DNA from 3 places in the Microbacterium aquimaris genome. Region 3 is predicted to be linked to each of the others. Evidence: predicted binding sites of a transcription regulator. Region 3 holds the regulator's gene; each other region holds the start of a gene.
The links. The regulator LexA, encoded in region 3, represses DNA repair genes until DNA is damaged. The targets are predictions, from matches to a motif close to TCGAACANNTGTTCGA.
Positions count from the first base shown of each region.

Region 1 (3,273 bases), 1.6 Mb from region 3:
GGGTCGCCGCGGCGCTTCGCGCGCTGTGATCCGGCCGGCCTCTCGGCTCGGGAGGGTCAGAAGGGCGCGACGGTGGGGACCCGAGGTTCGGGGTCGGGCCGGAAGACCGGGACTCTCCGTTCCGGTCTGACCAGGTATCTTCGACCGGTCGGTGACGTCCAGATCACGTCACCGTCGTCGCGATGCTCCAGTGCCCAGCCGCCGTGGTGTTTGAGGATGTGGTGTCCTTTGCATAGCGGGTGCAGGTTCCGGAGCTCCGTCGTCCCGCCGTCTTCCCATGCCACCGAGTGGTCGATCTCGCACCGCTCGGCGGGCATTCCGCAGCCGGGTCCCATGCACCGGCCGGCGCGCCATCTCACGATGTCTCGAAGCGCCTTCGGGGGACGGTAGCGGTCACGTCCGAACGAGAGCACCGCACCGGTCTCCGGGTGGGTGAGCACACGCATCCATTCGCGCGCGCCGCCGCAGAGCTCTCGCGCCGTCGAGTGCGGGATCGGTCCGAGGCCTTCCACGGAGGCGGGGTCGGCGCCGGCGGGCTGCTTCTCGTGAACGAGCGACAGGGCCGGCACGGTGACGACGACCGTCGCGCGGACACCGCGTGCGTGTGCCGGTACATGATCCGTGGTCCCGTCGATCAGGAGGTCTCCGAAGATGTCGGCACGCACCTGATCGAGGGTGCGCTCCTCACCGTCGACGGCGGTGATCGCCTTGCCCATCGTGGTGAGACGCTGATGGATGGCTTGCGCTTCGACGGCCGGCATGTGCGCGCCGATCCACGCCATGCCGTCGTTCCCGGTTTCGAGCACGACACGACGTCGGGTCACCGCGTCTTCGTGCCGTTCTTCGAGGGTGCTCGCGCGGTGGTCTTCGACGAGCTTGCGGAGAGCGCGGCGGAACGGGCCGATCTGCAGATTCTCAGCGGCGTCGAGAGCCTCGGGGAGCAGAGTTGCCGCGGCGTCGGGGCCGAGCTCATCGAGCCCGGCGACCAGGACGTAGCCCTTGTCGTCGTCGATGCGACCCGCGTGTAGGGAGTGCCACACCTCTGGATAGCGGTGGACCAGCGCCTCCGCCTGCTGGAGCATCGCCTCGGCGACGTACTCGGAGACGCGCATGCCCGCCGCCAGCTCCAAACGGACCGAGCGGAAGGCGACCGACGCTAGATCGACGCCGAACGCGGACGCTTCCGTGACCGCCCGCCGCCGCATCCCGTCGATGGCGACGTAGCGCTGCGCGACGAACCGCATCATCACGTGGCTCAGGTCGAGGACGTCATCGAGCGAGTCGGGGTGATCCGACGCGGACTCCATGAGGAGCTCCAGGGGGATCTCGAGGTGCGGCATGCCGTCCTCGTCGATCCAGGTCTCCGGGTCGTTGTCCATACTCGAACACTAGAACATACCTCCGACATCGCCTCGAGGGAGTGTCGTCCGGTGTTCGTCGGGCGCCGCCCGCGCCCGCGCCCGCGCGCCGTTCAGTGCATCCACAGAAGCCGTTGCGACAATAACGGCAAAGCGCCGTCGACTAGACTCGACGCCGTTCGACGGATGCCGCCACGGCGGCCTCGTCGGGAGGGTTGTCCGAGCGGCCGATGGAGCTGGTCTTGAAAACCAGTGGGCAGCAATGTCCCGTGGGTTCGAATCCCACACCCTCCGCCACAACATCGTGGTCGGCGTGATCCGAACACGGGGAGCGCCGACACGCGGTGGGTGACACCCCCCGAGAGGATCCGAGTGAGTCAGAGCAAGCGTGGTCGGCGCACCGTCGCACGGCACGGCGAACTGAAGTCGCCGCATCCCGCCGGCCTCCTGGCGAAGATCGTCGGGATCGTCGCGGCCGTCGTCTTCGTCGCCGGCGCGGGCATCGCGGCCTACACCGCGTACGACATCACCGCCAGCTTCGCCGACGAGGCCGTCGCGCTCGACGGGCAGGATGCGGTTCCGCCGGACATCGGCGCGATCGAGGGTGGCGTGAACATGCTCGTGGTCGGCACCGACGAGTGCGAGGAAGAGTACGCCTACCTCTTCGGGGAGCGCTGCACCGGTGCAGACGCCGGCGGTCAACTCAACGACGTCAACCTTCTGGTGCACATCTCGGACGAGCCCCGCCGTGTGACGGTCATCTCCTTCCCGCGGGACCTCATGTCGGCCCAGCCCGAGTGCACGGACGAGGACGGCAGCATCAACTACGCCGTCAGCTACGCGCAACTGAACACCGCATGGGGGCGCGGCGGACTCAACTGCACGGTCAAGACGATCTCCGAGCTGAGCGGGATGAACATCCCGTTCGCGGCCAAGGTGAGCTTCGGAAACGTCATCAACATCACCGATGCCATCGGAGGCGTCGACGTCTGTATCGGCAACGGTGGCATCCAGGACCCGTACACCGGCATCGACTGGCCCGCCGGTATCCGCAACATCCAGGGTGTCGAGGCGTTGCAGTTCCTGCGCACCCGTCACGGCCTGGAGAACGGCAGCGACCTGGCTCGCATCAGCAACCAGCAGCAGTACATGTCGTCACTGGCCCGAAAACTGGTCAGCGAAGAGGTGTTGGCGAGCCCGTCCACATTGCTGCAGCTCGCCACGACCGCGGTCGACAACGTCACCCCCAGCCAGAGCCTCACCAACCCGATGACCCTGGTGCAGATCGCCCTCGCGGTCAAGGACGTGCCGTTCGAAGACATCGTCTTCGTGCAGTACCCCGTGTACGACGACCCCAACGACAGCAACCGGGTCGTGCCGAACTACGAGTCGGCCGACGCGCTGTGGGCCGCGCTCGAGGCCAACCAGTCGCTCGAGCTGACCAGCGACCCCAACGACACCGGTGGCGTCATTATCGACGAACCGGCCACGGATGAAACCGAAGCTCCCGCCGAGCCGACGGAGGAGCCGACCACCGACGCCACCGGTGAGCCGACCCCCGAGCCGACGGAGACCTCCGCGGTGCTTCCCGACTCGATTCCCGGATCGACCGCAGCGCAGGAGACCTGCTCGGCCGGCAACGTCTTCGGGTGACGTTCTCGCCGGCGTCCGCGGGTTCGTCTCCTCGTACGTCAGCGGGTATGATTACCTGGTGCGTCCACGCGCTCATGCGTTGCGGATGCCTGGAGACGTCGCATAGTCAGGCCTAGTGCACCACCCTGCTAAGGTGGAGTCCCCGTAAGGGGACCGAGGGTTCAAATCCCTCCGTCTCCGCCGAACTTCGTGGCCCGCAATCCCTTGAAATCATTGGGATCGCGGGCCGTCGGCCTCTCATGGTTTCGCGATTTGCGTCCCA
Region 1 is NZ_BAAAPT010000001.1:390,589-393,861, reverse strand. It holds gene ABD204_RS01970 (HAD family hydrolase) at 1-29, shown strand, start outside; gene ABD204_RS01965 (HNH endonuclease signature motif containing protein) at 57-1,379, opposite strand; tRNA gene ABD204_RS01960 (tRNA-Ser) at 1,568-1,655, shown strand; gene ABD204_RS01955 (LCP family protein) at 1,731-3,011, shown strand; tRNA gene ABD204_RS01950 (tRNA-Ser) at 3,103-3,191, shown strand.
Region 1: a site for LexA is predicted at 1,390-1,405, ahead of ABD204_RS01965 (HNH endonuclease signature motif containing protein). Genes of this name have one in related genera too.

Region 2 (3,273 bases), 1.3 Mb from region 3:
CACCTCGGATGCCGCGATCCGGAGACGGCGGCGCCACGCGGATCCGATCGCCGCAACCACCTCGGGGTCGGCATGGGTCGTGTCCAGGGTCACGCTGAGCGCGCCGTGCACCCCGGCGACGGCGATCGCGAGGTCGCGGGCCGACTCGGTGAAGTCTCGACCGTCGCGGGCCGCCTCCAGCGCGATGTCCCACCCGTCGCGCACGCCGGGAAGAAACTCCTGCACGAAACCGAGCGTGCCCTGCGCCGAACCGGACTCCCGCCCCACGTCCGGCCACGAGGCATCCTGACTGCCGAAGAATCGCGGGATGTAGGGCGAACCTGCGGCGCTCAGGGCGCGTTGCACGGTGACGTCCGGGTTCTCTCCGTGATGGAGGGTACGGAACAGCTTCAGGATGATCGTCGGCTCACCGCGCTCCTCGAACACGATCGAGGTGTTCGACTGCTCCCCCGTCAGCACGCGCGATCCGGTGACGCGATGTACATCCACCCCCATCTCCGCGAGGGATCCGACGGCGAAGTCGTGCTGGCGGGCGGCGTCGACGTAGGCGCGCCCCTCCCCGGAGTCGACCACGTCGGCGACATCGTCGGAGCCGGCCAGCACGAGGGGCACGTGATAGAGAGTCGGGAGCGTCCCGGCGTCGTCCATCACGAGGTAGCGCATGCTGTCTGCGGGCCCGGGTTGCGCGTCGAGGATCCGCAGACGCGGCTGGTGCCCCTTTCCGGCGTACCAGCGCTGAGTCGTCATCCAGCCCGCGAGCGCATCGATGAAGTCCACGCTCTACCGTGGCGCGGATCGCAGCCGTGACACAAGGGGTGGACGCGGGCGACCATCGCGTGCGACCCTGCGCCGCCTAGAGTGGAAGGATGAGCGAGCCGGCGGACACGGGCGAGGGCGTTGAGGTCGCGCCGCACCGATGGCGTGCGGTGGTCGCAGCCCTGGCGAATGAGACGGCGCGACGCGTCCATGCGGAACTGACCCTCGGCGTGCACAGCGCCACCCTGCAGACCCTGTCGCCGTCTCGGCGCCGGCAGATCACGAGGGTCTTGACGCAAGCCGGCCTGGTTCGGGAGCAGAACGGGCGTCTTGCGGCGGACAACGCGGTGTTCGCCGATCTCCTCGCCGCGGCACCCGCACCGCCCAAACCGACGGGTCTCGCGCGGTTCTTCGACGCCGGCGGGCGCATCGCGGTGTACCCCTCGAATCCGCAGGTGCGTGCCGAACTGCTCTCCTCGATCGCACGCTCGGTGTTGGACCCCGGCGAGGTCCTGTCCGAGCAGCAGTTCAACGCCCGGCTGAGCGGCCACGCCCACGACGTCGCGATCCTGCGCCGCCACCTCGTCGATCACGGCCTGATCGAACGCACCCCCTCCGGCACGGAGTACGCGTTGCCCGCATCCGAGGAGCGATAACCGCAGCGGGAGCTCAGACCAGGCGCTCGAAGACCAGCGTCGCCTGAATGCGGTCACCGCCACCGAAGCCCGTGCTGCCCGACGAGGCGGTACTGATCGTGTGGAGTCGATAGCCGAGCGCAGCCTGCCGATTGATGACGCCCTCGAGCTCGACGAGGTTGTTCGACCCGGAGCCGAAGAACTTCTCCTTCAAGACGACTTGCAGCACGACGTAGCTCATCCCGGTCGGTGCGGGACGGGGCTGGGCGCCCGCGACCGCATCCGCTTGCGCGCGGCTGATCATCCCGCCGATGCCGGGCTCCGCCGGCGGGGGCGGCTGGATGTCGTCGGTCCAGTTCTCGCCGTTCCACCATCGCTTCTGACCGGTGCCGTCGTCGTACCAGCCAGCCTGCGCGTTCGCCATGACTCCCCCGTCCGCCGGATCCCCCGATCCGACTCCTGCCCACGGTAGCGGGATCGCGGATATCACTTCCCCGGCGCTCGCGGGAGTGGGCGAGCTGCAGGCACCTGATGGGAATATCTGTTCGAGGGAGTTGTCCGGCATCCTGGTTTTCTTCGGGGTTATGTTCTACACTTGGAAGCGCAGGCCCGAGCCCCGAGGTGAAGATGACTTCGAAAGCGCACGACCCCGCTGACGCGGCGAAGACCGCTCGGTTCGTGCTGCGCGCCAGGGAGATCGCCGCAGTGAAGGCTCGGGTCCTCGCCGAGGAGACGGCTCTGCACGCGGAGGCCTACGCCTTCACCGTCGAACAGACAGAGCGTCTGCGCAATGCCTCGACGAGAGAACGGGAAATGCCGCTTCGCGCGATGGCGGCAGAGATCGGCGCGGCCACCCGGGAGAGCGATCGGGCGCTGCAGACACGGTTGTTCGAGGCCCACCGCGCCGTGACCCTCTTTCCCTCGACGTACGACGCACTCCGTGAAGGCCGGATCTCCCAGCGCCACCTGGCCGTCGTCGTCGAGAAGGGCGCGGGGCTCGAGGACCCGGAGGCCCGCTCCGCATACGAGAGCGACGTTCTCGCGTACGCCGAGACCACCACCGCGGCGCGCACTCGGACGTTCGCCGAGCAGGTCGCCGAGAAACACGACCCGAAGACGATCCAGGAGCGCCATGACACGGCGGCGCTCACGCGGAGAGTCTGGGTCGAAGACCTCCGCGACGGGATGGCGATGCTCGGGGCGATCGGACCGGTGACCGAGATCCACGGTATTCACGATCGACTGACCCGCCAGGCGCGCGCGATCAGAGATGCGGATCGCGCCGCTCGCCGCGCCGTCGACCCACCGGCGGAGGACCCCGTCACCGCCCGTTCCGCCCCGGGGGTGGCCACCGCCGACGCGGCCTCCAGCCCCGACGCGCAGGGCGGCCCCGACGCGCCCGCCAGCCTCCGTGGAGACGTCGGGGTCGACGAGCGCAGCATCGATCAGATCCGCACCGACGTACTGATGGACATGCTTCTCACCGCCGCGCCGACGATCGACCCCATCGGCGACACGGTCGAAGGCGGGTTGGGGGCGATCCGGGCGCACGTGCAGCTCACCGTCCCGGCGTCCACCCTCGCCGGCACGACCTCCGGCGGGGCGCAGCTCGACGGAGCGTGCGCTGTCGACCCGGAGACGGCGAAGGTGCTCGCCGGACACGCTCCCGGCTTCGACCGGGTGTTCCTCGACCCCATCACCGGGGCTGTTCTCAGCGTTGACCGCCGCCACATCACCTCAGCGCAGAAGCGCTACCTCCTCGCCCGCGACGTGCACTGCCGATTCCCCGGATGTCGGCGTCCCGCCCGGGAGTGCGATTGGGATCACCGCAAAGACCATGCCCACGGTGGCCGAACCGACATCGACAACGTCGGAGCCTTCT
Region 2 is NZ_BAAAPT010000001.1:723,121-726,393, forward strand. It holds gene ABD204_RS03380 (maltokinase N-terminal cap-like domain-containing protein) at 1-777, opposite strand, end outside; gene ABD204_RS03385 (DUF2087 domain-containing protein) at 867-1,412, shown strand; gene ABD204_RS03390 (DUF2510 domain-containing protein) at 1,426-1,815, opposite strand; gene ABD204_RS03395 (HNH endonuclease signature motif containing protein) at 2,019-3,273, shown strand, end outside.
Region 2: a site for LexA is predicted at 1,925-1,940, ahead of ABD204_RS03395 (HNH endonuclease signature motif containing protein). Genes of this name have one in related genera too.

Region 3 (3,273 bases):
TCGACATCGTCCGGGAGACGATGAGCCGTTCGCGGCCCCCCAGGAGGGTGACGGCGGACGGCTCATCGTGGGGTGCGAACTCCTCGTAGGCCTCGTCGACCACGACCATCCCGCGACTGGCGTCGTAGACCGCGGTGATGACGTCGAGGGGCATCGGGGTACCGGTGGGGTTGTTCGGCGCGCACAAGAAGATGACGTCGGGGTCCATCTCAGCCACCTGCGCCGCGGCGGACTCCGGGGTCAGAGTGAAGTCGTCGTCGCGCGTGCCGGCGACCCAGGTCGCCCCCGTTGCGCGGGTCAGCAGGGGGTACATCGAGTAGGTCGGTCCGAAGCCGAACGCGGTGCGTCCAGGACCGCCGAAAGCCTGCAGCACGTGCTGCAGCACCTCGTTGGAGCCGTTGGCGGCCCAGATCTGGTCGGCGGTGATGCCCTCCCCCAGATACTCGGCGAAGGCCTCCCGTAGCGCGAGGAACTCACGATCGGGGTAGCGGTTGACATCCCGCAGGGCCAGCGCGATCGAGTCGAGGATGTCCCCGGCGACCTCGTCGGGCACAGGATGGGTGTTCTCGTTGACGTTCAGCGCCACCGGCAGAGGGGCCTGCGGGGCGCCATAGGGCGTCATTCCGCGGAGATCGTCGCGGAGGGGAAGGTCGTCGAGGCGAGCGGTCACCTCTCCCATGGTACGTGCGGTCGGGCGAGCGGGATCACTGCCCGTCGGCGGTGTACCGCGTGGGGATCGCCAGCTCCTGCCCCGCGGAGACGGCCACACCGTCGAGGGCGTTCAGTCGTGCGATGTCGTCGATCACGTCGCGCGGATCGCTCGACGGGGCGACACGCTCGGCGATCGACCACAGCGAGTCCCCCGCGCCCACGACGACGGTCGAGAAGGACGCGGGATCGGCGCCGGCGTCGCGAGAAGCCAGCGCTCCGCCACCGCTGATGACCGCGACGGCCACGCACGCGGCGACCGGGAAGGCGGCGAGTGCGGTGAACACGCGGCGACCGCGCGCGGTCATGCGCAGGCGGGTGCGGGGTTGCGGCGTGATGGTGATCGCGGTCATCTCTCCTCCTTCTTCGGGGAGAGGTTCGCACCGATGGACTCGGCCGGGAGCACCCGGTGCGAACCTCTCTTCCGAAGCTATCTTCGAGTTTCTATACTGTCAAGGGACCGGAACGGTGGATCTTCGTCGAACACGACACGCGGACTGCTTGCGGGCCGTGCCCGAAACGGGCGGATACCGTTTCGATGAGGACACCCCACCACCGACCTCCGACATTCGAAGAGCAGTGCCCCTCACGCCGGGAGACCGCGGCGGGGACGACGAGACAGGAGCACGAGATGACCGAGCCGACGAGCCGCGCCCGACCCCAGACCCGGCGGCGGCGCAGCCTCAGCGACAAGCAGCTCGCGATCCTCGAAGTGATCCAGCGCTCGATCGCGCGCCACGGATACCCGCCGAGCATGCGGGAGATCGGCGACGCGGTGGGCCTGAAGTCGCTGTCCAGCGTCACCCACCAGCTCAACCAGTTGGAACTGAGCGGCTACCTCCGCCGTGACGCCGGCAAAACCCGCGCGATGGAGGTGCTCATCGATCTGCCCGGTGCGAGCACCGAAAGTCCGGCGGACACCACGCCACCGGTCGGCGATGCCGCGATGGTGCCGCTCGTGGGGCGGATCGCCGCGGGCGTGCCCATCACCGCCGACCAACAGATCGACGAGGTGTTCCCCCTCCCCCGACAGCTGGTGGGCAAGGGCGATCTGTTCATGCTGAAGGTGTCCGGCGAGTCGATGATCGACGCCGCGATCTGTGACGGTGACTGGGTCGTCGTCCGCTCACAGCCCACCGCCGAGAACGGCGACATCGTGGCGGCGATGCTCGACGGTGAGGCGACCGTGAAGACATTCCGGCAACGGGACGGACACGTGTGGCTGTTGCCCCGCAACTCGGCGTTCGAGCCGATCCTCGGCGACGAGGCCGTCGTGTTGGGCAAGGTCGTCGCGGTGATGCGCGCGGTCTGATCGGGGCCGCAGGTGCGAAGCGGGGCGTCTTCCCGACAGAATGGGGCTCACCGAACCTAGGGAGCCTCGCCATGCCCACGACAGACATCGACGATCTCCGCGCGGAGATCGAACGCCTCCGGGCCGAGAACGCCGACCTGCGGTCGCAATCCGTCGACCCTCCGGACGCGGAGACCGTCCCCTCGGATCGTGTCGCCCGCACCGGGTGGTGGCGTGCGCTCATCTCCGCGGTGTGCATCGTCCTGGCCGGGATCCTCGTGCCGGTGTCGGTGGTGGGCACGTGGGCGCGTGCCGAACTGGTGAGCGAGGACGCGTTCGTGCAGACCTTCGGGCCCCTCGCCGACGATCCCGACGTCCAGCAGCTGGTCATCGACCAGGCATCCGCGGCGGTGAACGAGGCCGTCGACGTCGCCGGGATCACCAACGACGTCATCGACGGGGTGCAGAGCCTCGATCTTCCGCCGACGGCCTCGTCGGCGCTGGACCTGCTGCGCCAGCCCGCCGTCCAGGGTGTGCAGGGCCTCATCGACTCCGCGATCACCGGTGTCGTGCAGTCCGACGCGTTCCCCCAGGTGTGGCGCACCGCGCTGGTCGCCAGCCACCGCGCGCTCGTCGCGGCGGCGACCGGTGACGATACGACGGCGATCGCGATCGATGACACCGGTGCGCTCGGCATCCAGCTCGGACCGATCATCGACGAGCTGAAGACGCAGTTGAGCGATCAGGGATTCGGATTGGCCTCATCGATCCCGACGATCGACCAGACCATCGTGATCGTCCAGGCCGATGGCCTCCTCCTGGTCGGCACGATCTACAACATCGCCGTCGCCGCCGGCTACTGGATCCCGTTCATCGCGCTGGGCCTGGCCGCCGTCGGCGTCCTGGTCGCGCGCCGCCGTTCGACCGCGCTGCTGGGGGTGGGCGTGGCGATCACGATCGGTGCGGGACTTCTTGCCGTCGCTCTCACCAGCGCAGCGGCCGTGCTCAGCCTGAACGCCCCGTCCCTGGGGATCCCCGCACGCACACTCGAGGCGATCTACTACACCGTGGTCGGCGCGATGCGCGACACCGCGACGGTGCTGACCTTCCTCGGTGTCGTGGTGGCGGTCGCGGCGTGGCTGAGCGGTCGGTGGGCCCCGGCCCGCCGTGTCCGCGCGCTCGCGGGATCGCTCACGACCTCCGCGCGTGTGGGCCTGCGCCGACGCGGGCTGGACACCGGCGGATTCGGGGAGTGGATGCGCCGTCAGCGTGTG
Region 3 is NZ_BAAAPT010000001.1:2,030,398-2,033,670, reverse strand. It holds gene ABD204_RS09295 (histidinol-phosphate transaminase) at 1-679, opposite strand, end outside; gene ABD204_RS09290 (LysM peptidoglycan-binding domain-containing protein) at 705-1,061, opposite strand; gene lexA (transcriptional repressor LexA) at 1,340-2,020, shown strand; gene ABD204_RS09280 (hypothetical protein) at 2,092-3,273, shown strand, end outside.